Linked DNA regions of Flavivirga eckloniae. The protein of the gene in region 1 interacts with the protein of each later gene in a pairwise test. Links are inferred from orthologs where the notes say so. Each region holds a gene or a part of one and is shown in the gene's direction. Other genes may lie near its edges. The genes, in order: recJ and C1H87_RS05095.

Region 1 (12,057 bases):
TTTCCCATCCATGTTTTGAAAGGTATTTCGTACCACTTTCAACCGCTCCATCCTCAATTGAGGTACCCATAGAATCGTTCCAACGATTTAAATAACCAAATAAAGAAATAACGCCTAACATTTCTACAATCTCACCTTCGGTCCAATGTTCGTATAAGCGTTTTTTAATGGTTTCGTCTACACCATTAGGGACTTGAGATGCTTGTAATGAGAAATCTAGGGCAGCACGTTCTGCTTCGCTAAAAGCCGGATGTGTACGGTATTCCCAGATATTATCCAATTGTTCCTGTTCGGCACCATAACGCTCAGCAGCACGAATAGCGTGGGCTTGACAATATCTACAACCTGTGGAATTACTACTTACCCAGGCAATCATTCTTTTTAAAGCAGAGGTTACACGACCTTCGTTGGCCATTACGGCTTTATTTAGATTGATAAACGCTTTGCTAATTGCTGGACGATGCTGCATGGTGAGCACAGAGTTAGGGCAAAATCCCAGTGTTTCATTAAAGAATTCTGCAAGTTTTTTTGTTTCAGTGTCATGATCCGCAGATAAAGGTGTTACTAAAGGCATATTTTTATTTTTTAATAGTATTTTTGAAACTACAAGAAACAAAAAATAATTTATTAAAAATGACAAATCATATTACAACAACTTGGTTGGGAGACATGAAGTTTGAAAGTACCAATCCGTCTGGGCATAATTTGTTTATTGATGCAGGAGAGGAAAACGGAGGAAAGAGTGAAGGATATCGTCCTAAAGCCTTGATGTTATCTGCTTTAGCAGGTTGTTCTGGTTTGGATGTTGCGTCATTAATCAAGAAAATGAAATTGGAGGTAGATAGTTTTAAAATAGATATTGATGCCAACTTAACCGAAGAGCACCCGAAGTATTATGATAAAGTAGCCATGCATTTTCATTTTTATGGCTCAAATTTAAGTGAAAAGAAACTTCAAAAAGCTGTTGATCTATCTATAGAAAAGTATTGTGGTGTTATGGAAATGTTCAGACAATTTTCAGAAATAGTTATAGAAACTCATTTTCATAAAAAATAAAAGTTGTTCTGTATAACTTTTAAACCATAAAATTTAGATCAACCCATGCGTTGGACATTAAAACCAAAACCAGAACCGTCTAAAATAGAGGCGTTACAAAAAGCACTTCAAGTAGATTCGGTATTAGCAACGCTCTTATTACAACGGGGTATTGAAACGTACGATCAGGCTAAAGTTTTTTTTAGACCGAGCTTAGACGATTTGCACGATCCATATTTAATGAAAGATATGGATAAAGCAGTTGCTCGTATTGAACAGGCAATGGCTAATAATGAAAATATTTTGGTTTATGGCGATTATGATGTAGATGGAACAACCTCGGTTGCTTTAATGTCTAAGTATCTGGAAACACGATACAATTTAATACATACGTATATTCCAAATAGGTATGATGAGGGTTATGGAATATCCTACAAGGGCATTAATTTTGCTTTAGAAAATGACTTTACGCTTATTATAGCTCTGGATTGTGGGATTAAATCGGTTGAAAAAGTAGCCTTTGCTAAAGAGAAAGGTATCGATTTTATTATTTGTGATCATCATAGGCCTGGAGATGAAATTCCTAACGCAGCAGCTGTTCTAGACCCCAAGCGGGAAGATTGCAACTATCCGTATAAGGAATTATGTGGTTGTGGTGTCGGTTTTAAATTAATACAGGCCTTAGCACAAAAGGAAGGAAAAACGGTAGATGATTTAACACAGTATTTAGATCTGGTAGCTACTGCGATTGGAGCAGATATTGTTCCTATAACAGGAGAAAACAGGGTATTGGCTTATTTTGGACTTATGGTTATTAATACCAATCCGCGATCTGGTATTAAAGCTATTTTAAACCAGGTTGAAAAAACAGAATTTACTATTACCGATGTGGTTTTTATTGTAGCACCTAGAATAAATGCCGCCGGACGTATGAAACATGGTAATTATGCAGTGACTTTATTAACTGAAGATGATGAAGGTTTGGCTGCGCAACATGCTTCTGAAATTAATAATTATAATGAGGACAGACGTGAAACAGATAAACAAGTTACAGAAGAAGCTCTTAAGCAAATTGAAGAACAAGAAGAACAGAAACGCTTTACTACTGTTGTTTACCATGAAACTTGGCATAAAGGCGTTATTGGTATTGTGGCTTCTAGATTAACCGAAACGTATTACAGACCTACTTTGGTATTTACAAAAAGTGGCGATAAGTTGGCAGCTTCAGCACGCTCGGTTAAAGGTTTCGATATTTATAATGCTTTAGGAGCTTGTAGTGAGCATATTGAACAGTTTGGAGGACATAAATATGCAGCTGGATTAACTTTAAAAAAAGAGAACTACGAAGCTTTTAAACAAGCTTTTGAAGATGTTGTTGCTAAAACAATAGCTAAAGATCTGTTGACTCCAGAGATACAAGCTGATGTTCAAATAGATTTGAATCATATTACGCCAAAGTTTTATAGGGTTTTAAAACAGTTCGCCCCATTCGGGCCTAATAATATGGCTCCTGTTTTTATGACCGAAAACTTAACGGATACAGGTTATGGCAAATGTGTGGGAGCAGATAAAACCCATTTAAGATTAACGGCAACACAATCTGGAGCGAATAATATTGTCTGTATTGGTTTTAATATGGGCGATAAGCTTGATTTGATTTCTGATAAAAAACCATTTAGAGCAGTTTATTCTATAGATGAAAATGAGTGGCAAGGAAATGTATCGTTGCAGCTTAAGTTAAAAGATATTAAGGAATAGATTTATTGATAATAACTAAAATAAAACAATTGCTATTCTTAGACTAGTAAAAATTAAATTTTAATGGCGAAAAAAGACCCCTATGCGGCTTTAAGAATTAGAGAGTTCAATATTTTTTTATTAGTTCGGTTTGTATTGGTATTTGGCTGGTCTATGCAATTTATTGTTATTGAATGGCAAGTATATACCTTAACCAAAGACCCTTTGTCTCTTGGAATTATTGGTTTAATGGAAATAATTCCGGCATTTACCATGGCGTTATTTGCAGGACATATTGTAGACCAAAAAGAAAAACGAAACTTGCTAGCTACATGCATTGCTGCTTTTTCACTAATTAGTTTAGGGCTGTTTTTGTTAACCTGGGATGTCGTTGTTGAAGGTTGGACTACTAAAACAATACTCTACTCTATTTATGGCTTGGTGTTTTTTGGTGGTTTTTTACGTTCCTTTTTCGGACCCACCATTTTTTCTTTAGTGGCGTTGATCGTGCCTAAAAAAATATACCCGAATGCGGCTACCTGGAATAGTTCTACTTGGCAAATGGCAGGTGTTTTAGGACCAGCTTTTGGAGGACTTTCTATTGGTTGGATTGGTGTGCATTGGTCGTTATGCATCATTTTTGGGCTGGTTTTACTGTCTTTATTTATTTTATTTCAGATAAAACGGAAACCTATTTTAAATCCTAAAATTGGGGAGCCTGTAATACAAAGTTTAAAAGAGGGAGTTCGTTTTGTATTTAAAACAAAGGCTATTTTAGGTGCTATGACTTTAGATATGGTCGCTGTTTTATTTGGTGGAGCCATAGCTTTATTGCCTGTTTTCGCTCAAGATATTTTAAAGGTAGGAAGTGAAGGGTTTGGTGTATTACGCGCTGCCCCTGCTGTCGGTGCTTTTTTAACCATGTTGGTTACAGCATATATACCAATAAGTAAAAATGCTGGGATGAAATTACTAGCTGCTATTTTTGGGTTTGGTGTTTGTATTATAGTCTTTGGGTTATCGTCTGTTTTCTGGATTTCGCTACTGGCATTATTTTTTAGTGGAATGACAGATGGTGTTTCTATGGTGATTAGACAAACTATTTTACAAATTAAAACACCTGATAATATGCGCGGACGTGTATCGTCTGTAAATTCTATGTTTGTTGGATCTTCTAACGAGTTGGGTGCTTTTGAAAGTGGTATAACCGCTAAGTATATGGGAACGGTTGTAGCAGTTGTTTTTGGAGGTACAATGACGCTGCTAACTGTTATAACCACAGGGTTAGTATCGCCGTCGTTTAGAAAATTAGATTTAACAAAGGATATTGAGGCGCATGAGAATGACGAATAGTTAACAAGCGCTTTTATTTGGCAAGTATCTTTTAATATTTACGAGTTTAATAGTCTTAAAACAAGTGCTTATTAGCAAAAAAAATGAATTTGTAATAATAAATATTACAAATTCATTTAGTTGACAAGTCAAAGTCAATTACTGAAAAATTATTTTTTCAGTAATTTTTTTGTTGCTATCACATTACCTTGATTGTAAAGAACTAAGAAATAAATTCCTGAAGGCCCATTTACTGTTATTTCAGATTCATTAGCATCAATACTATTTACTTCACGCCCAATAGAATCATATATAATTGCTTTTGTATACGATGATTGAGAGCTAGTATTTAAATTAAATGACTCTTGAAAAGGATTTGGAGATACGTTAAATTTCTTAACTTCACCAATATTAGAAGTACTCAATACATTACCCGTAGAGACTAAAACACCATTAAAACGATTTCTTGTTTGAGGCCCTCCTGTGACACCTCCTGGTGGGTCATCCTGAAGGTTTGCTAACCAAGTAGATACGATTTCATAGTCTTTACCTACTCCAGTAGTAAATACCCATCCTGTTTTGTTAATGTCATCAGCATCAGTTGGAGAAGGTGGGTTGTTATCTATAATTTGAGCTGCGCCAACGACTCCGCCTCCAACTTCTCTCAACTCTACAGACATTCTTGCTGGGTATAACTCCAATCCTTCAAGATGAAAACTCTCAATGGTGTATTCTGTATTGTCATCAAGACCGCTGATTTGTACAGTAAGTGTAGCAGAGCCAAAAACAAAATCCCTTAGTACATCTGATAAGGAACCAGCCCTATCTCTAGTTGGGCCTCCCTCTACCATTGTGAATGTTACGTCGCTTGTTGTTCCTGCCGTTGCAGAAGGGACAACAGCAGTTGCATTTGCCGGTACATTAAAACCTGGACTTGCAGTTGTGCCACCTAATGAAGCATATACCCCCGCACTTTCTGCGAGAGTGATATCTACACCAAAAGATTGAGCATTGATTGTTGTTACTGCTAAAAGGGCAGTTAGTCCTAAAAAGTAGTTTTTTGTCTTCATAAATTTTGATTTTTATTTAGTTTAAATTAGTGGCTAAAAATCCTCATTTAATGAAGTTGTTGTAAATAATTGATTATTAGCCGTGTATATACAAATATAGTTTTCAATAAGAAATAAAATATATGAATTTTGATATATTGTATATGAATATTTACATAAAACTGTTATTTATTTGTTTTTTAGGTAATATTAGCATAGTCTGTTACGAGTAACCTTACGAATTCGTTTTACTGTGTATTAAAAAAAGAGATGGTAAATGGTTTTTATTCTTACGTCTATCAAAAAGCTTTTAGCTTCTCAGATCATTCTTTGTTAAAATGTTATAGCACTATAAAATGATTTTTCAGATTTCTTAAGGTCTTGAAGCTATGTATGAAGCACTTTCATCTGGTATCGTCATCCTTTAGAAGGTTAGATTTAACAAAAGATATTGAGGCGCACGAGAATGAAGAATGATAAGCTGGTTCTTGGTCGTTTTTTTAGATAATGTTTTTTTAAAGTGACGTGAATCTTGGATAAAAGAATTTATGTTGTTGTGTGTCCCAGACTTGTTTCAGAACTATTTTTTACTGTCACAGTGCTCTCCTCTTTAAATTAAAGCCGAGAAATGAATTTCGATTTTGATAAAAATAGGAAGAAAGAGGAGTTTTATTAAAAATAACAAACAAATATAACCCTCCGAATCCCGATTACATCGGGATCCACCTCCCTTTTTAAAAGGGAGGAACACCTTGAATTCTTAAGCAAGATTCACCTTAAAGTAAATAAGATCGCTCCATTTTCCCCTCTTGAGTCATAAACGTTTGTAGCGGCAGATTCTTTCAGGATGTCAATAGATTTAATATTGTTTGGGTTTATATTTTTAACCTTATCTTTGGTAGAAACATAACCATCGATTACAAATAAATGATCGTTATATTTTGATATAAGTTTAGCAAATGGACTAGAAGATCTTACTTTATATTTTTAGTCTTAATAAATATAACTCCGTTTTTACCTTTCTCGCCATACTTTGCTACTTCTTTTCGCCCATTTTCCCTAAATGATATTAGAGCAACATCAGATAGCACTATCGTGTCTAGTGCTTTTTCATTACATTCTTTTCCATTAATTACAATAAGAGTTTTATATGCATTTGGAGTAGCATAAAAGTTTTTTGTACTTTTTAAAAAAGACCTAAGAGTTGTATGTTTTACTTCAGTTTCCAGACGTTTTTCAGTAAATTTTCCGTGTTGTTTTATAGAAATTTTCAATAGCACCATTTTTACCTTTTCCCCCATATTTTTCTAAAGATTTTTTTGGTCCTAAAGCTCTTACATATGTTATAGCTGCAGAATCTAACATTTTTATTAGGCCTTTAGAAACTTCCTGGGTATTTATTAAAAATAAGGGTGGTTTTTCCTCTTCATTGGTTAAACCAATTATCACTTCATAAATACTCTTTGGTTGCTCCTGGGAAAAAGTTTTTGAATGAAATAGAATAAGTAATCCACTTATTATAACTAAGGCGAATCTTTTTTCGACTTTTTTAAAACTTGTTAATGGTCTTGTCGTTTTCATTTAATTTAGGGCTTAAAAATCATCTGGGAAAATATTAATATTCCTTAAGCTCAAAAGTTTCGCCATCAAAAACACCATAGGTGTAATACTTTATCCAATCACCAAGATTAATATATTTTGAATTATTCTTAAGGTCTATATCTAATGGTAAATGGCGATGTCCAAATACAAAATAGTCGCGGTGTTTGCCTTCTAATTTTCTTTTGCAATATTGTACCAACCATTCATTGTCTTCGCCTAAAAACTTAGCGTCTTCTTCGCCAGAAATAAGTTTGTTTTTTACCGATAAATATTGCGCCATTTTTACCCCTAAGTCAGGATGCAACCATCTAAACAACCATTTACAGAAGGAATTTGTAAAGACCTTTTTCATACGTTTATAGCCCTTGTCTCCAGGACCTAAACCATCACCATGACCTATAAAAAACGTTTTATCATTAAAGGTGAATTCTTGAGGTTTGTGATAAACGGGAATGTTAAGTTCTTCTTCAAAATAACCATTCATCCATAAATCGTGGTTACCAACAAAATAATAAATTGGGATGCCCGAATCTGAGATTTCTGCTAGTTTACCTAATGTTCTTGTAAAGCCTTTTGGAACTACTTTTTTATAGTCCATCCAGAAGTCGAATAAATCACCTAAAAGAAAAATAGCTGCAGCATCTTGTTTTACTTCATCTAACCAGGCTACAAACTTTTTTTCGCGAGGGAGAGAGGCTTCTCTGGTAGGTGCTCCTAAATGATTATCGGAAGCAAAGTATATTTTTTTTCCTTCTGGAATTTGAATTTGCATGCTGTAAATATAATATAAATTCCTGCGATTTATGTTGAACTCTTGTGCCGAGCGTAGTCGAAGTTTGTTTTATTAAGACGGGGCTTATATTCTTGATAGCTTTAAATTTCAGCTGAAGTTAAGCTTGTTGGTTTTTAGTTTTTTTGACACCAATATTCGAGAATTCACACCAATTTTTAAACCTTGAACACTGAACACTGAACACTGAACACTGAACACTGAACACTGAACACTGAACACTGAACACTGAACACTGAACACTGAATACAACTAAACATTATCAGAAGCATACCACTCTGCAAAAGAGGAGTCAGTTTCCTGAAGTTTTAAAGAGTGTAATGAAATATGCTCTGGCAAACGGCTCTTTATTTTTTTTGAAAAATCGATAACCATCATCTCACTAGTAGGTTGATAATCTACCAATAGGACATTATGTCCTCTATTTTCCAGTTCTTTAGCAAGTTCTACGTGTGGCGTATTTTTGTTAAAAACGGTGGCATGATCAAATACATAAACGATCTCTTCTTTTACGATTTTTTTTAAATCACCAAAATCGATAACCATTCCAAATTTTACATTGGTATTGTCTGTAATGGGTTTTCCTATAACTGTTACAGATAACTTGTAACTGTGCCCGTGCACATTCTTGCATTTACCATCGTATCCGTAAAGTGCATGACCAGTTTCGAAAGAAAATTGTTTTGTAATACGAATGTTGTTGTCCATTATCTTCTTTTTCTTCTATTTACAAGATAAACAATTATTAAAACTAAAGCTAGCAACAGAAATAATCCGTTTCCGCTTAAAAATGACATGATATTCATAATTATTCTTTATTGATTCTTCTTTTGGTTGTATCTATAAATTAAATATGCAATCAACACCAAAACAACAAAAGGTAACATGGAACCAATAAAAACACCTATTTCGTAACCTTTATTGGGGGCATTTTGTATTTTTTCTTCTATGTTAATTTGTTGAAGAGAGAGTGTTAGTAATAACATATTTGCTTTTATACTGTATATGCTGCAAAGTTAACTGTTTTGGGAAAGCGGAATAAATATTTTCCTGAATTTTATGATTAACGGAAACCCCCTTGCAATAATCCAAAGCGTTAGAGCTATAAAAATGGCGTACAGTTTATAGTCGAGATAATCTAACCAGAACAGAATAGGAACAAATACTAAAAATGTGGCTATTAATAATATATTTCGTAAAACCTTCATTCTGCCCAGACCTTTAAAAATGCCATCGAAAATAAAAGCTAAAGCACATAAGGGCTGCATGGCTAAAACGATCCAGAATATGCTATAAAACTTCTTAAGTACTTCGGGGTCGTTGGTAAATATTGTTCCTAAAGGATAGTATAATAACCCGCCTAATACGGCAATTATTATCCCGATAATAATACCGTATTTTATTAACCTATTACTTAGTAGTACAAGTGTTTTGTATTGTTTGGCACCTAAAAGTTTACCAGAAAGTATATTTCCAGCACTGGAATAACCATCTACTATAAAAGCACCAAGAAACCACAGGTTAATGGCAATTGTATAAGCTGCTATGTATGCTGCTCCGTAACTTGTAGCGAAAGCACTAGCGTAATACAGTGTTACGTTTAGTGCTATAGTTCTAACAAAAAGATTAAGAATCATTAATGCAAAGCGATTAATCTCTTTGTTAAAAGGAAAGCTTATTTTTAAAGGGATTGGTGTTTTTTTAAGCAAGTAATAGGTTGAAAAAGCAGCCATTATTAATTGGGCTATCACACTAGCATATGCTGCCCCCTTTATATTCATAGCCGGAATAACACCAGTAATACCGTAAACTAGAATAAAATCTAGTACAATATTAGCCGATGCTCCTATAATAGCAATTAACATTGGGTAATAGGTGTTTTGTAAACCTCGAAAAGCGCCAAAAACGGCAATGGTAAACAGTGTAAATGGAAATCCGAAAACGCGGATTTTGTAATAATCAACACTGTATTCCAAGATAAGGTCTGAGGCGTTGTATAGTTTAAAAATACTTTTCGCAAAAGGGAAAGTGCTTATAATAATTAACACGCTTAATGATGTAATTATAAAAATAGCTTGCGCTGGTAGGTTTTTTATTTTATCGAGTTGGTTTGCACCAACATATTGCGATACAATAGACGATATAGCACTTCGTGTTTGTCCTAATACCCAAATAAGCATGGATAAAAAGGTTGTAACGATACCAACTGCTGCCAAAGATTCTGTAGCATTTAAGTTTATGTTTCCGACTATCGCAGCGTCTGTTAATGATAAAATGGGTTCTGAAATGCCTGAAATTAATGCCGGTATGGCTAACCTGTTTATATGTTTTAGACTTATATCTGTTTTTTTATCAGGCATATAACTAATATTGAAATATGTTCCTTTACGAAATCGTTATAATTGTTATATTTTTGTATAAAAATCGTTAAAAATAGTTTGTAAACTACATTTATTATGAAGAATATTTTAGTTCCTGTGGGGTCATCCAAAAACGCTTTAAGTCATTTACAATACGCAGTAGATTTTGCCAAGGCTTTTGGTGCGAAATTGTTTATTGTACAGGTATATAATGTTTATACTAAAGCAGGAACTATGATTAAAGTAGACCATATCATTGAACGGGAAAGCAAAGCTTTTATGGATAATTTAGTTTCTAAAATTGATACTAAAGATGTTGAGGTTGTTATAAAGACCTTAAAAGGAAAGTTAGTAGATACACTAGAGCTAGCCTGTAAAAAAGCCGATATTGACTTAATTCTTGTAGAACCTAGAACAAACTCTATTAGGGATGAGGTGTTTTTGGGTAAAACTTCGGGAAAAATTATAAAGCAAACCGAGATACCTGCATTAATTGTTCCTGAAGGATACACATTTAAACCCATTGAAAATATTCTGTTCGCAATTAAATCTGCTATAATAAAAAAGAGCGATGCACTGGTGCCTTTATTAAGCATCAAAAATAATTTCAAGTCTATTGTGAACCTCTTATTGGTTAAAACACCTTACTTTAAAGAAGGTGATTTTGTTGTAGAAAGTCAGCTTTTAGATCATGTAGATAAAATAACCAAGACAAAAAATGCGACTACTTATCAAGGCGTTTTGGAGCATTTTCAATCTCATAACCCAGATATGCTATGCGTAGTTAGGCGCAAAAGAGGATTTTTTGTTAAAAAATGGGAAAAGAACGTTATTTTGAAAAAAGAATTTTCAAGTTCATTACCTGTTTTGGTTTTAAGAGGGTTGAAATAATTACAGGGAACCCTTTGGTTAGGTCGTTTTTATGTGTATTTATTCTCTTTAAAATTTTTCACGAATACGTTATTCTATAATACCTATTGCGCATTACGGCTTAAATTAAACCATTAATTATGCCCAATAGGTATGTATTCATGTTGTTGTTTTATTAGAATCGATACCCGATACGCAAATGTAAGTTTATAGCCATTTCTCCTTTATCTTTAGAAAAACCGGCATCTTTGGCATAATGGTGAATGTACCCAACTCCTAAACCTGTTTCATAATTGAAATGATTTCCTAAGTTTCTTCTAATACCCCAAGTTGGAATTATAGATAGGTTATTTACCATGCTGGTGTCTTTATCATTTCCAAACTTTATTAGTAAATCATTATGGTGAAAGCTTGTTTTAAGTGAGAAAAAATCACCACTATTTCCGTTTATTTGTTTGGATTGGCTTTCCCGTTTATTCAAATTATAGTACCAACGAGGTTCTATAGTTATTCCTGTAGTTAGTAAAAAGCCTGTTTCTGGATAATAATCGTCATTATCGTATGCGTCGAGTCCTATTTCGGTTCGTAATGCAAGTTGATTAGCAAGTTTTAATTCATTGTAAGCCCAAATTCCAGCAAACCCTGTTTGGATTCCAAAAGTTGATTTTTCCACACTTGCGTTTTGCGATTTTACTACTAAAGCAAATCCGAAAAACATTAATGTCATAAAGGTTTTTTTCATGATATTTTGTATTTATTAATTTAATGACAAAACAATGAATTTATAACCTCTCGGGTTGACCAAAGGAAGCATTGGTACGTTATAATATGTTAAAATTGAAGTAAGACTTAAAAGATAGTCGCCTTATAATCTGAAGGAGATAAACCAGTTTCTCGTTTAAATATTCTATTAAAACTAGTTCTGGATTTAAAACCACATTCGCATGCAATTCCGAAGATATTATAGTTTTTATAAGCATCTAAGGGCATTTTTTCTATAACTGCTTCTATCCGATGTTTATTAATTAAATCATAGAAACTAATGTTCATATATTGATTTAACATGGTAGAGAGCTTTTTATCTGTTGTAGAGAGTTTTTCCGATAATTTACCTAATGTTAAATCTTCATCCAGATAAGGCTTATCTGTTTTCAAAATAGTTTCCAATCTGTTTTTAAGAGTTTCGAATGCCTCTTTATTTGCATCAGATAGCACATTACTTTTTTCTTTAGGAGTAATATACCCATCGTTGTTGTCTTTAAGTAAAAAATCAGGAATAAGC
Region 2 (12,151 bases), 1.9 Mb from region 1 along the record:
TAAGTAACTTATAGGCGTCTTCCTGTGTTTTGGTAAGTTCGTTTGTGTTTAAACCACTATAAAGTAAAACTCCAAAAAGACGTTCTTTAAAGAAATCGCCTTTTCGTTCCAATGGATCGGTTCTTAAATCGAAAAACCTACCATTAGGAAACTCTTCGGTAGGCGCGTAAAATTTAAAATCTTTATTAAAGGCATATTTTAATAATTCCGTTTCATTAGTATAAGGCGAATTGGCGTTGTACCAACTATAAATAACGTCGCGGTGCGATTGTTTTTGTTCTTTTAATGGTTTCCAAAAGCTAATACCGTCCAATTCATTTTTTCTAGGAATTTCTATTCCTGCTGCATCACAAATTGTTGGGAAAATATCGGTAAGGTCAACCAGTCCATTATATTGTTTACCACTTGGAAGTTGCTTTGGCTGATTAAGAATAAGAGGCACATGCGTACCATTATCTGCTGTTCCGCCTTTTCTGCCAGGATATACTTTATCATCAGGCCAAACATGCGTAAAAGACTCTTTAGTACCGTTATCGCCCATAACAATTACCAAGGTGTTTTCTCGTAAATTATGTTCGTCTAGTTTATCAATAACCTTTCCAATCAATTTATCCATATAGGAAACCATATCCGGGAAGTATCTTTGGTCATCTCCAGTATGTCCGTTTCTGTTATTGTTGGCTTCATCAAAATTATCGAACAAGCTGTTTGGTTTGGTGTCCGGAGTAGGTTTATGATCGTCGTGAACCAACAACATCGGGTAGTATAAGAAAAACGGTTTGTCTTTGTTTTTATCAATAAACTTTAAAGCATCTCTGTTGCAAATATCAGGACCATACCAACGTCTACCGGTTTCCGGGTCTAAATCGGTTCTGCCTTCATAATTCATTACTTGACCATTTACTACTAAATTCGGGTTGATAAAACGTTGCCCTTCCGTAAGTACATCAAAACAGGTAAACTCATCCCATCCAAATTCGTAAATATAATCCTTACCATGAATTTCTTTCGAGCCTCTGGTTTGTTTCCATTTTCCAAAAATTCCTGTAGCATAACCATTTTTTTGAAACAGATCACCAAAGGTTATATCGGATTTATGTTGGGATTTACAACGTAAAAAGTTTCTGGAATTGTGTTTTCCAGACATCAAGGCTATTCTGGTGGCTTCGCATAAAGGATAAGCATGTGCATTATTAAATAGAATACCTTCGTCTGCAAGTTTATCTATTTGCGGTGTGGCATATTCAACATTTTTAAACAAACCTCTATTAGATGAAACTCGATTAGCACCATAGGCAGAAACACCTAAGTGGCTTAAGTCGTCAATTAAAATAAGGACGACATTGGGTTTGTCCTTAGGCTCAATTTCAATTACAGTGGGCTCGTTTTTCGATTTGCAGGAGTTAAGTAGTAAAAATATACTCAAAAGCACTGCCCATTTTATTTTTAACATATATGAGTGGCGTTAGAAGATTTAGAGACTAAGTAGTCATAAACCTGTTATTTTATTATTTCAACCTTTCTAATATAAATATTTTTGTCTGGCCAGTCTCCATCATCGGTTTCAACAGCTGCAATTTTATCTACAACGTCCATACCTTTTATTACTTTACCAAAAATGGTATAGTCGCCATCTAAAAAATGGGCTCCACCTTTTTGCTGTACAATAAAAAACTCAAAAGGAGATGCTAATTTATAAGGGTTGTTAATTTCGCTACTTGGCATTGATATGACACCTCTATCATGTTTAAAACCGCGTTTTGTATCTGGAGGTAATAAGTACCTGCCAATATAAGTACGTTTTCTAGCAATTTTTTTATCATCACTATTACCGGCTTGTATCATAAAATTATTTATAACTCTGTAAAATTGAGTATTGTCAAAATACTTTTGCTTGGTTAAAAAGATAAAGTTGGAACGGTGAAATTTGGTTTCATTATAGAGTAAAATATCAATATTTCCAAAATCTGTGGTAATACGCACTTTATTTTCTTTGTGTTGTTTATCGTACTCCAGGAAGAATGCCATAGCATTTTTAGAATTCAGTTTAGGAAATTCTCTTTCCGGTTCTACAACTGTATCTTTTATAGCTTCTTTCTCCTTTTTCTGCTTTTTTGTTACCGTAGTTTCAGAAGTTGTTTTCTTTTTAGTTTTTTTATCTTCACAGTTTAGAAATAAAAAAAATAGACATAAAAGAAATAGAAGTCTCATAGATATGGATTTTGATAGATTCTTAAAATTAACCTCAAAAATAAAGAATATCCCTCTTCCAGCCGAATCGTCTCACTTTAAAATGGTTCCGCCTTTTAGAAGAGCACTTATGGAAGCGCAAAAGGAAGCGATTAAAAATGCCAAAAGAGCAGGGGTATTGGCATTGTTTTATCCAGACATAAATAAAGCGACAAAACTGGTTTTAATTTTAAGAAAAACTTATAATGGGGTACATTCGGCTCAGGTAGGCTTTCCAGGTGGGAAGCTGGAAAATCAAGATGACTCGATAGAGGCAGCTGCTGTAAGAGAGACCTTTGAAGAGGTTGGTGTGCCCATAAAGACTATTGAAGTTATTCGGGAATTATCTCAAGTTTATATCCCGCCTAGTAATTTCTATGTACAGCCTTTTTTGGGGATTACTAAGTATACACCAAGTTTTGTTAAACAAGAAGAAGAGGTAGAAGCTATTATTGAAATTGATTTACTGCATTTTTTAGATGATAGTATCTTGATAAGTAAAAAAGTATCGACCTCTTATAGTATTGAAGTAGAGGTTCCTGCATTTAAATTAAATGGTCATATTGTTTGGGGGGCTACAGCTATGATGTTAAGCGAAATTAAAGACTTGTTAAAACCATACATGTAATTCAATAGAATTGTTACATTTGCAAATTACCAACCAATCTTTGATGCTTGATTTATGGGATTGTTTAAAAGAAATCCATTCGGACATATATTATTTTTAAAAAAGTGGCTTATTAGAATTCTAGGGGCGTTAACTCATAGACGTTTTAGAGGGTTTAATGAATTACAAATAGAGGGTTCCGAAATTATTAAAACATTACCAGATACTAATGTATTATTTATTTCGAATCATCAGACCTATTTTGCCGATGTGGTATCTATGTTTCATGTTTTTAATGCTAGTTTAAGCGGACGTGTAGACTCAATAAAAAATGTTGGGTATTTGTGGAATCCTAAGTTGAATATTTACTATGTAGCGGCTAAGGAAACCATGAAGGCGGGATTGTTACCAAAAGTATTGGCTTATGTTGGTTCTGTAAGTATTGAACGTACTTGGAGATCTGAAGGACAGGATGTGAACAGGCAAGTTAAGATGAGCGATATTTCTAATATTGGTAAGGCATTAGACGATGGTTGGGTTATTACTTTTCCGCAAGGAACTACAACGCCTTTTAAACCTATAAGAAAAGGAACAGCACATATAATTAAGCGATATAAGCCTATTGTAGTGCCTATTGTTATTGATGGGTTTAGACGATCGTTCGATAAAAAAGGTTTACGTATTAAAAAGAAAAACATTTTACAGTCTTTTGAAATAAAAGCGCCTTTAGAGATCGACTACGATAACGAGACTACAGATGAGATCGTAAAAAGAATAGAGTATGCCATAGAGCAGCACCCTTCTTTCTTAAAAGTAATACCTCAAAAAGAACTGGAAGCTCTAGAAGAACTCAATAAAAAACGGGAGTGGTAAACAAGCTTTCAGTACACACAATTGCGAGAAGCTATTTTTTAGCAAGATAATCTATCGATTTTTAGACTTTTAATTGAATTTATAAATGCTGTTTATTTATAAGTAAATTATGTTTATTTATTAATAAATACAGATGTGTGTGGGATTCATCCCAGTATAACTTTTAAGACAGACTTAAAGTGCGATTCGCGATTATCATAAGTATAGGTAACCGCAATTTTGAGACACTATTAATGTGAATTCGTGTATTCGTGGCTCAAATTAAAGATGATATAGTAGATTTTATCTAATAAATAACTGTACTCTATCTGTTGTTGTATTATCAGCACGTATAGCAGTATATAAGGCTCCTATAGTATAATACGGGTCATATGAGGGATAGCCAAGGCTACCCATTAAATAAGATTGTCCGTAAGTGTCTTCGTCCCATTCAAGACCACCCCAGTTATTATCAGACATATCGGCATAAAACTCGGTATACCCTGGAACTGGATTTGAGGGAGATCTTCCACTTCTGGGGTCGAATGTTTGCGACCAATGGTTTGTTAAACCTAGCGAAGGGTAATGCAGTCTGAACTCGTAAGCAGCACCACTTTTTACCTCATCTAGTTTATTTAGTATTGAATATTTATTTGTTGTTAAACCTGGAGAGGCAATATTATGTTCTCGGGCTTCATTCTCGTTTGCCCAAAAGCCACTAAATCCAGATACAATGTGATTGAAAACAAGTGTCCATCCGCCGCCATTATTTGTCATATCACAATAACAATCATATGGCGAGTTGCCCCCAATGCCATCCGGATCAATCGTATATATACCATCGGTTTTGTAACCTCCATTAAAATACTCCAAGCAGTTTGCCAGATATCCGCTTGTTGCAGTAATATCTATATTACAGGTCGTGCCGCTTCCATTAAGACTTATGGTAAAGGTATCGGTTTGAGCAGCTAATGGCGTACCTGTACCTGTTAGAGTTATGGTGTGAACTCCTAAAGAAGCAAATGACCCTGAGGCAGAAAAGCTATATCCGTTAGCACTATTCGTAGTGATGTTATATGTATCGTAAGTATTAATCACTACATCTATAGTAATGGTGTTTGTTCCATTAAAAGGTGTGCCAACCATATAAGCACCATTAAGACTAATAGAGCCACAATCTAATTTATTTTGTGACACTGAACCAGCGCCTAAGCAATCGGACCAGGCTGCTCCGGTGTAAAATTGAAAACAATTGCTATCCATATTAAATATTAACAATCCTCTGGCGGGTGATGCTATGGCGTCTCTTTGAACTTCCGTCATTCTGGGAGGTAGAAATCCTTGCGTTGTAGAAGTTACATCTAAAATGGATGAAGCGTCAGGTGTCGTTGTTCCGATACCTACTTGACCGAAGCTGTAGTATATACTACAGCATAGCAGTAGTATAAAATAAGTGATTTTAGTCATTTCTGAAAAGGGGCTGTTTTCATTAAATTCATTGCAAAATTAGAGAATTAGTTGAAACTTTTTGTTTTTAAATATGTTAAAAATGCTACAAAAGTTATCTCATAAATAATTGAACATGACTGGTAGCTCTATCATTGGCAGGAATACCACTATCTGGATTAGTCCCGTCACTCCATACTGCATTGCTACCAATTGAATAGTACCAAAGGTCAATACTGTTAGCACTACCATCTAAATACGTCTTATTAGCAGACAGCTCCAGACCGCCCCATGACTTGGCAGTCATAGGTAAAGGCACATTAATTGCTTTATACCCCAGAACAGGATTTGTTCCAGAAGGACCACTTCTTGGGTCGAATGTTTGGGACCAATGGCTAGTTAATGCTAACAAAGGGTAATGCAACCTAAATTCGTAATCCGTTTTACTTTTAATTTCATTTAACTTACTTAATATTGAATATTTGTTAGTCGTTATGCCAGGAGAATTGATATTATGTTCATTAGCTTCGGTATCGTTTGCCCAATATCCACCAGCTATATTATGATTAAAAACAAGTGTCCAACCACCACCATTATTAGTCATATCGCAATAACAATCGTATGGAGCATTGGAACCTGGACCATCTGGATCGATCGTATATATACCATCTGTTGAATGTCCGTCATTTAAATATTCTAAGCAATTTGCAAGATATCCATCTCCTACGGTAATATTTAAATTACAGCTAAAATCTGTTCCTGTATGGTATATTGTAAAAGTGTCTTTTTGAGCTACCAGAGGTGTTCCAGAGGCCATTAATGTTACGGTTTTAACTCCCAAAGATGTAAACGTTCCTGAGGCAGAAAAGCTATAGCCATTAACGGTGTTTGTGGTTATGTTGTACGTGTCGTAAGAATTAACTAAAACATCTATAGTTATTGTATTTGAATTGGTTAGAGGGACACCGACAATATAGTTTCCGTTTGTACTAATGGAGTTGCAATCCAACTTATTTGTTTGAGATTCACTTAAACAACCAGACCAAGATGCGCCTTTGTAATATTGAAAGCATTTACTGCTTATGTTATATATAAACAACCCTTCTTCAGGGGAAGTTATGGCATCTCTTTGGGTTTGTGTCATTCTTGGAGGAAGAAGGCCTCTGGTTGTTGAACTAATCTCTAAAGCAGATGAGGCATCCGGATTTTTTGTTCCAATGCCCACCTGGCTGAAGCTGTAAAATATGCTGAAACACCATAATAGTGTAGTATAAGTTATTTTAATCATTTTAATAGGGCTTTCGTTATAATTTTATATGTTGATGAAACGCGTATAATTACCTGGTATATAATTGAACATAGTAAGTAAATTCATTGACACCAACGGCAAGACCCACCGCGGGGTCGGAGGCTCCAGGGTCGGGGCCGAAACTTCCTACAGCATAATGAAAAGAACCGGCACCGTCGATAGAACCATCTAAATATGCATGAGGTCCGGACAATTCTAACCCTCCAAACGAAGAATCGGTCATTTCTAAGGAAATACCTTGATAACCGGGTACTCCCGAGCCTGCCGGGTAACCTCCACGACTTCGGGGATCTGCTGTTTGTCTCCAATGGTTACGTTTATTCAAACGAGGGTAGTATAATAAGAATTCGTAATACCCTTGGCTTTTTAATTCATCTATTTTACTTAATATGGAATACTTGCTTGACGACCACTTGTCGACATTATGTTCATTAGCTTCAGTGGCATTTGCCCAATATCCGTCGGGAGAGAAATGGCTAAATACAAGTGTCCATCCACCACCGGCTACGGTCTGGTCACACCAACATTCGAAAGCAGGATTTCCACCTGAGCCGTCAGAGTCAAGCATATAAGAACCATTGGCTACAAATCCGTCATCGAAATACGCTTTGCAACTGGGTCTAAAGGTTGTTTGAATGTCTATATTACAAGTTTGGCCGGTTTCTGCGAAAGTTATGGTAAATGTATTGGTTCTAAGAGATCTAGACGTACCGGATCCGATTAGTGTTATGGTGTTAACTCCTAAGGATGCAAATGTTCCGGAAGCAGAGAAACTGTACCCATTAGCGCTATTTGTAGAGATATTGTAAGGACCAATTTCGTTAACCAATACATCTAGAGTAATTGTATGTGAGTTGTTTAACGGTTTTCTATGAATGTAATTTCCGTTTGCGCTTACAGAATTACAATCTAATTTGTTTTGAGTCTCTCCCAAACAACCTGACCATGCAGATCCTTTATAATATTGGAAACACTTAGCATCCAGATTGTAAATAAATAATCCTTCGGCCGGAGAAACGATAGCGTCTCTTTGGGCTTCTGTCATTCTTGGAGTTAGTAATCCTTGGGTTGAGGATGTCACATCTAAAATAGCAGATGTGCTTGGTGCTGTGGTACCAATGCCTACTTGAGCAAAGCTATAATGTACACACCAGCATAATATAATGGCGATATAAGTTAATTTTGTCATTTTAAAGAAGGGCATTTAATTATTTTTAAACTAAAGCGTTTGTAGTTGATGAAAAGCGGGTAATTACCTGATAAATAGTTGAACATGATTAGTAGATCTTCTAGGTCTATCAATCGGTAACCCTCCCCATGCTGGTTGAGTACTACCTATGGCATAATAAAAAGAGCCTACGCCATCTATACTACCGTCTAAATAAGTGCAACATGCAGAAGATTCTAACCCTCCCCAATTCTGTCCAGTCATTTGTACATTAATAGCTTTATAACCAGGTACTACACCGAATGGGTAGGGGCCGCTTCGGGGATCGGATGTTTGCGACCAATGGTTTGTTTGTCCTAGCGACGGATAATGCAATCGAAATTCATAATCAGCTTCGTTTTTTATTTCGTCTATTCTGTTTAATATCGAATACTTATTTGTTGTCAAGCCAGGACTCCCCATATTGTGGTTTTCAGCTTCGGTATTATTTGCCCAATAGCCTGCAACTATATTATGATTGAAAACAAGTGTCCAGCCCCCTCCAGCATTAGTCATATCACAATAGCAATCATAAGCAGGGTTGCCTCCAACACCATCGGGATCAATGGGATATATACCATCTGTTGTGAATCCGGCGTTAAGATAGGCTAAACAATTAGGCAAAGCTGTTACATCAATATCTACATTACAGGTATAACCAGTTCCTGTAAAACTTATAGTGAATGTATCTGTTTGGGTAGCTATAGGTGTACCAGAGCCTATTAGTGTTATAGTGTTAAGGCCCAAAGATGAGAATACTCCAGAAGCAGAAAAACTATATCCATTAACAGTATTTGTAGTTATGTTGTAGGTGTCATAAGAGTTAACTAAAACATCTATAGTTATGGTATTTACATTGGTTAAGGGCGTACCAAAAACATAAGTTCCATTTGCATTAACAGAGCTGCAATCCAAACTGTTTGTTCGAGATTCCCTTAAACAATTAGACCAGAATGGGCCTTTGTAATATTGAAAACATTTTCTGTCTGTATTATAAATAAACAATCCTTCTGCAGGAGAAACTATGGCGTTTCTTTGAATTTCTGTCATTCTGGGCATTAGTAAGCCTTGTGTTACAGAGTTAAGATCTAACATAGAAGAAGGGTCTGGGGTAGTAGTACCTATTCCTACCTGACCGAAACTATAATACATACTAAAAAGTAGGAGTATTATAAAATAAGTAGATTTTGTCATTTTTTGAAAAGGGGCTTTTTAATCAACTTGTTAGCTAATTAAGAAATTTATTAAAGTTTTTTATTTCCGTTACGTTGAAATGGTATCGGTTTGACCAGGTTTTATTTGATTAAAAAACCGTGACATCTACATTACAAGTTGAACTTGTTTCTGCAAGATTTATAGTAAATGCATCAATTTGAGAAACCAGAAGTGTGCTAGAACCTGCTTGGGTAATGGAGTTAAAACCTAATTTAGAAAAACATTTTCTGTCTGTATTATAAATAAACAACCCTTCTGCAGGAGAAACTATGGCGTTTCTTTGAATTTCTGTCATTCTAGGAGGAAAAAGACCTTGATTTGTCGAGCTAAGCTCTAAAATGGATGAAGTGTTTGGTTTAGTAGTTTCTATAACTACTTGACTGAAACTATGATATATGTTAAAACATATAAACATAGTATAATATGCAAATTTTATCATTTTGAAAAGGGGCATTTTTCATTAAACGTGTGGCGAATTTAGCGAATAAAATTGAAGTGTTATACTACAATTAAATAAAAACGATAAAATACCATAGTTTTAACGTATCGTTGATAACTACTAATAACTCCGCTTCAAAAATTTGTTCTAAATTTCTATTTTGCACTATAAATAAAATCAAAAAGTATTAAGTGAAAGTTTGTATTGCCGAAAAACCAAGTGTAGCACGAGAAATAGCCTCTGTTTTAGGAGCTAACACCAAACGTGATGGCTATTATGAAGGCAATGGTTATGCAATTACTTATACTTTTGGACATTTATGTACATTAAAGGAACCTAACGATTATAAACCCTATTGGAAAAGTTGGGATTTAAACAACTTGCCCATGTTGCCCGAAAAGTTTGAAACGAAAGTGGTTTCTAATTCGGGAATTCAAAAGCAGTTTAAGATTGTAAAGAGTTTATTTGATAAGGCAGATTTGGTTATAAACTGTGGGGATGCCGGTCAAGAAGGAGAATTGATTCAACGTTGGGTATTAAATGAAGCAAATTATAAAGGTGAAGTACAGCGTTTATGGATTTCTTCATTAACTACAGAAGCCATTAAAGAAGGTTTTGAAAACTTAAAACCAGCTTCAGATTACGATAATTTATACTACGCAGGGTTTTCCAGAGCTATTGGCGATTGGTTGTTGGGGATGAACGCGACCAGATTGTATACAGTAAAGCATGGCGGTTATAAGCAAGTACTATCTGTTGGTCGTGTACAAACACCAACATTGGCTATGGTGGTTAAGCGGTTTAAAGACATTGAGAATTTTAAACCCCAACCGTACTGGGAGCTGCAAACACTATACAGGGAAACACTTTTTAGTTACGAAGAAGGACGTTTTTTAAAAAAGGAAGATGGTGAAGCCTTGGCTAATAAAGTAAAGGAGAGTGATTTTGAAATTGAATCTATTACAAAGAAAAAAGGGAAGGAGTATGCGCCAAAGCTTTTCGATCTAACAGGTTTGCAAGTGTATTGCAATACCAAGTTTGGATTCTCGGCAGATGAAACACTTAAAATCGTTCAGAGGCTTTACGAACAAAAAGCAGTTACATATCCTAGAGTAGATACTACATTTTTGCCCACAGATATTTATCCTAAAGTAGCTGGTATTCTTCAAAAGTTAACCAACTATTCAATACTAACCGAACCGCTTTTAGGTAAGAAAATAAAAAAGTCGGCTAAAGTTTTTAACGATAAAAAAGTAACCGATCACCATGCTATTATTCCAACTGGGGTTCAGATTAATTTGCAATACAATCAGAAGCAGGTTTACGACATTATAGTAAGGCGTTTTATAGCAGTTTTTTACGATGATTGTTTGGTGGCTAATACCAATGTTGTAGGTAAGGCTGCCGATGTATCTTTTAAAACCACGGGCAAAGAAATTTTAGAGAAGGGATGGCGTGTCGTTTTTGAGAATCCCAATGCTAAAGAAAAGGAGATGGGGGTACTGCCTACTTTTGAAAAAGGGGAAAGAGGACCGCATGAACCTACGTTTTTAGAAAAGGAAACCAAACCGCCAAAACAATATACAGAAGCCTCCTTGTTACGAGCTATGGAAACTGCAGGAAAGCAAGTAGATGATGAAGACATGCGCGAGTTGATGAAGGAAAATGGTATTGGAAGACCATCTACCCGAGCTAATATTATTGAAACACTTTTTAAAAGAAAGTATATAAAACGTAATAAAAAACAGGTATTGCCTACCGTTACGGGAATTCAGCTTATCGACACCATTCAAAACGATTTATTAAAATCGGCAGAACTAACAGGATCTTGGGAAAAACAGCTTAAGGATATAGAAAAAGGTGCTTTTAGTGCAGGGGCATTTATAAAGAACATGAAACGTATGGTAGATGCTTTGGTGTATGAGGTGAGAAGTGAAGCCAAGCGCGCCAATATATCTTATGCTGAAACGGTTAAAAATAGAGAAGTCAAGGCTGTTAAGAAAAAATCGGCTGGTATTACAGCAGAAGCCTGTCCTAAATGTAAACAAGGACATATTCTAAAAGGAAAAAAAGCATATGGTTGCAGTGCTTATAAAACAGGTTGTAATTTTGTAATGCCTTTTTCCTATGCTAATAAAAAGGTTTCTGAAAAGCAGTTTATCAGGTTGCTCCAAAAAGGGTCTACCGTTAATTTAAAAGGGTTTAAAACAGATTCTGGCCCAATGGAAGGTTTGTTGCGTTTTGATGAGGCATTCAATTTAAAATTAGAGCCTAAAAAGGCCTCAGCGTCTGCGGACAATACAGGCAAGAACGCAAAATCTGACGAATTGATGTGTCCGAAATGTAAAAAAGGAACTGTTATAAAAGGAGGAAGCGCTTATGGGTGTAGTGCATACAAATCGGGATGCGATTTTAAAGTGGCTTTCGATGTTGTAAGAGCTAAAATAAATGGGCAAAAACCAACTAAAGAACTTGTTTATAGTATTTTGAATGGAAGCATCTAAAAGTAAGCATCGGCATTTCGTAATCTACAAACCGTACGGTTATTTGAGTCAGTTTATAAGCCATGACTCAAAACAACAATCGAAAAAGTTTTTGGGATTACTGCATGATTTTCCAGAAGGCACTATGGCGATTGGTAGGCTGGATGAAAAGTCGGAAGGCGTATTGTTGCTTACTACCGATGGTAAAACGAGTGATCATGTTAACAGCGGAAAGGTTGAAAAGGAATATTATGCACAGGTAGATGGCGATATTTCGGAAGAAGCGATCCAACAATTAAAAACAGGTTTAGAAATTGGTTTCGAAGGTGAAAAGTATCTTACAAAGCCTTGCAAAGCTCATAGA

Evidence for each region.
Region 2: the proteins of recJ (region 1) and C1H87_RS05095 interact in binary tests that used the Escherichia coli proteins (3 or more experiments, as listed by UniProt). The link is inferred for Flavivirga eckloniae from one-to-one orthologs.

Annotation. Positions count from the first base shown.
Region 1 is NZ_CP025791.1:3,124,102-3,136,158, forward strand. What follows is about bases 565-3,447. They hold recJ (single-stranded-DNA-specific exonuclease RecJ), read left to right. Parts: upstream 565-1,101; coding sequence 1,102-2,793; downstream 2,794-3,447. Other genes in these bases: C1H87_RS12915 (carboxymuconolactone decarboxylase family protein), read right to left, coding at 565-574; C1H87_RS12920 (OsmC family protein), read left to right, coding at 634-1,056; C1H87_RS12930 (MFS transporter), read left to right, coding at 2,857-3,447. In the rest of the region: more of C1H87_RS12915, read right to left, coding at 1-564; more of C1H87_RS12930, read left to right, coding at 3,448-4,125; C1H87_RS12935 (T9SS type A sorting domain-containing protein), read right to left, coding at 4,275-5,174; C1H87_RS12945 (hypothetical protein), read right to left, coding at 6,128-6,427; C1H87_RS12950 (hypothetical protein), read right to left, coding at 6,390-6,734; C1H87_RS12955 (UDP-2,3-diacylglucosamine diphosphatase), read right to left, coding at 6,769-7,521; C1H87_RS12960 (6-pyruvoyl trahydropterin synthase family protein), read right to left, coding at 7,798-8,253; C1H87_RS23450 (hypothetical protein), read right to left, coding at 8,361-8,531; C1H87_RS12965 (MATE family efflux transporter), read right to left, coding at 8,562-9,905; C1H87_RS12970 (universal stress protein), read left to right, coding at 10,002-10,796; C1H87_RS12975 (hypothetical protein), read right to left, coding at 10,951-11,517; C1H87_RS12980 (helix-turn-helix domain-containing protein), read right to left, coding at 11,625-12,057. UniProt on the Escherichia coli protein: Single-stranded-DNA-specific exonuclease.
Region 2 is NZ_CP025791.1:1,252,546-1,264,696, reverse strand. Bases 9,175-12,151 are described here. They hold C1H87_RS05095 (type IA DNA topoisomerase), read left to right. Parts: upstream 9,175-9,495; coding sequence 9,496-11,808; downstream 11,809-12,151. Other genes in these bases: C1H87_RS05090 (pseudouridine synthase), read left to right, coding at 11,795-12,151; C1H87_RS05100 (hypothetical protein), read right to left, coding at 9,175-9,304. Also shown: C1H87_RS05140 (sulfatase-like hydrolase/transferase), read right to left, coding at 1-1,453; C1H87_RS05135 (peptidylprolyl isomerase), read right to left, coding at 1,501-2,211; C1H87_RS05130 (NUDIX hydrolase), read left to right, coding at 2,216-2,857; C1H87_RS05125 (lysophospholipid acyltransferase family protein), read left to right, coding at 2,912-3,709; C1H87_RS05120 (fibrinogen-like YCDxxxxGGGW domain-containing protein), read right to left, coding at 3,992-5,155; C1H87_RS05115 (fibrinogen-like YCDxxxxGGGW domain-containing protein), read right to left, coding at 5,250-6,422; C1H87_RS05110 (fibrinogen-like YCDxxxxGGGW domain-containing protein), read right to left, coding at 6,472-7,632; C1H87_RS05105 (fibrinogen-like YCDxxxxGGGW domain-containing protein), read right to left, coding at 7,696-8,844; more of C1H87_RS05100, read right to left, coding at 8,954-9,174.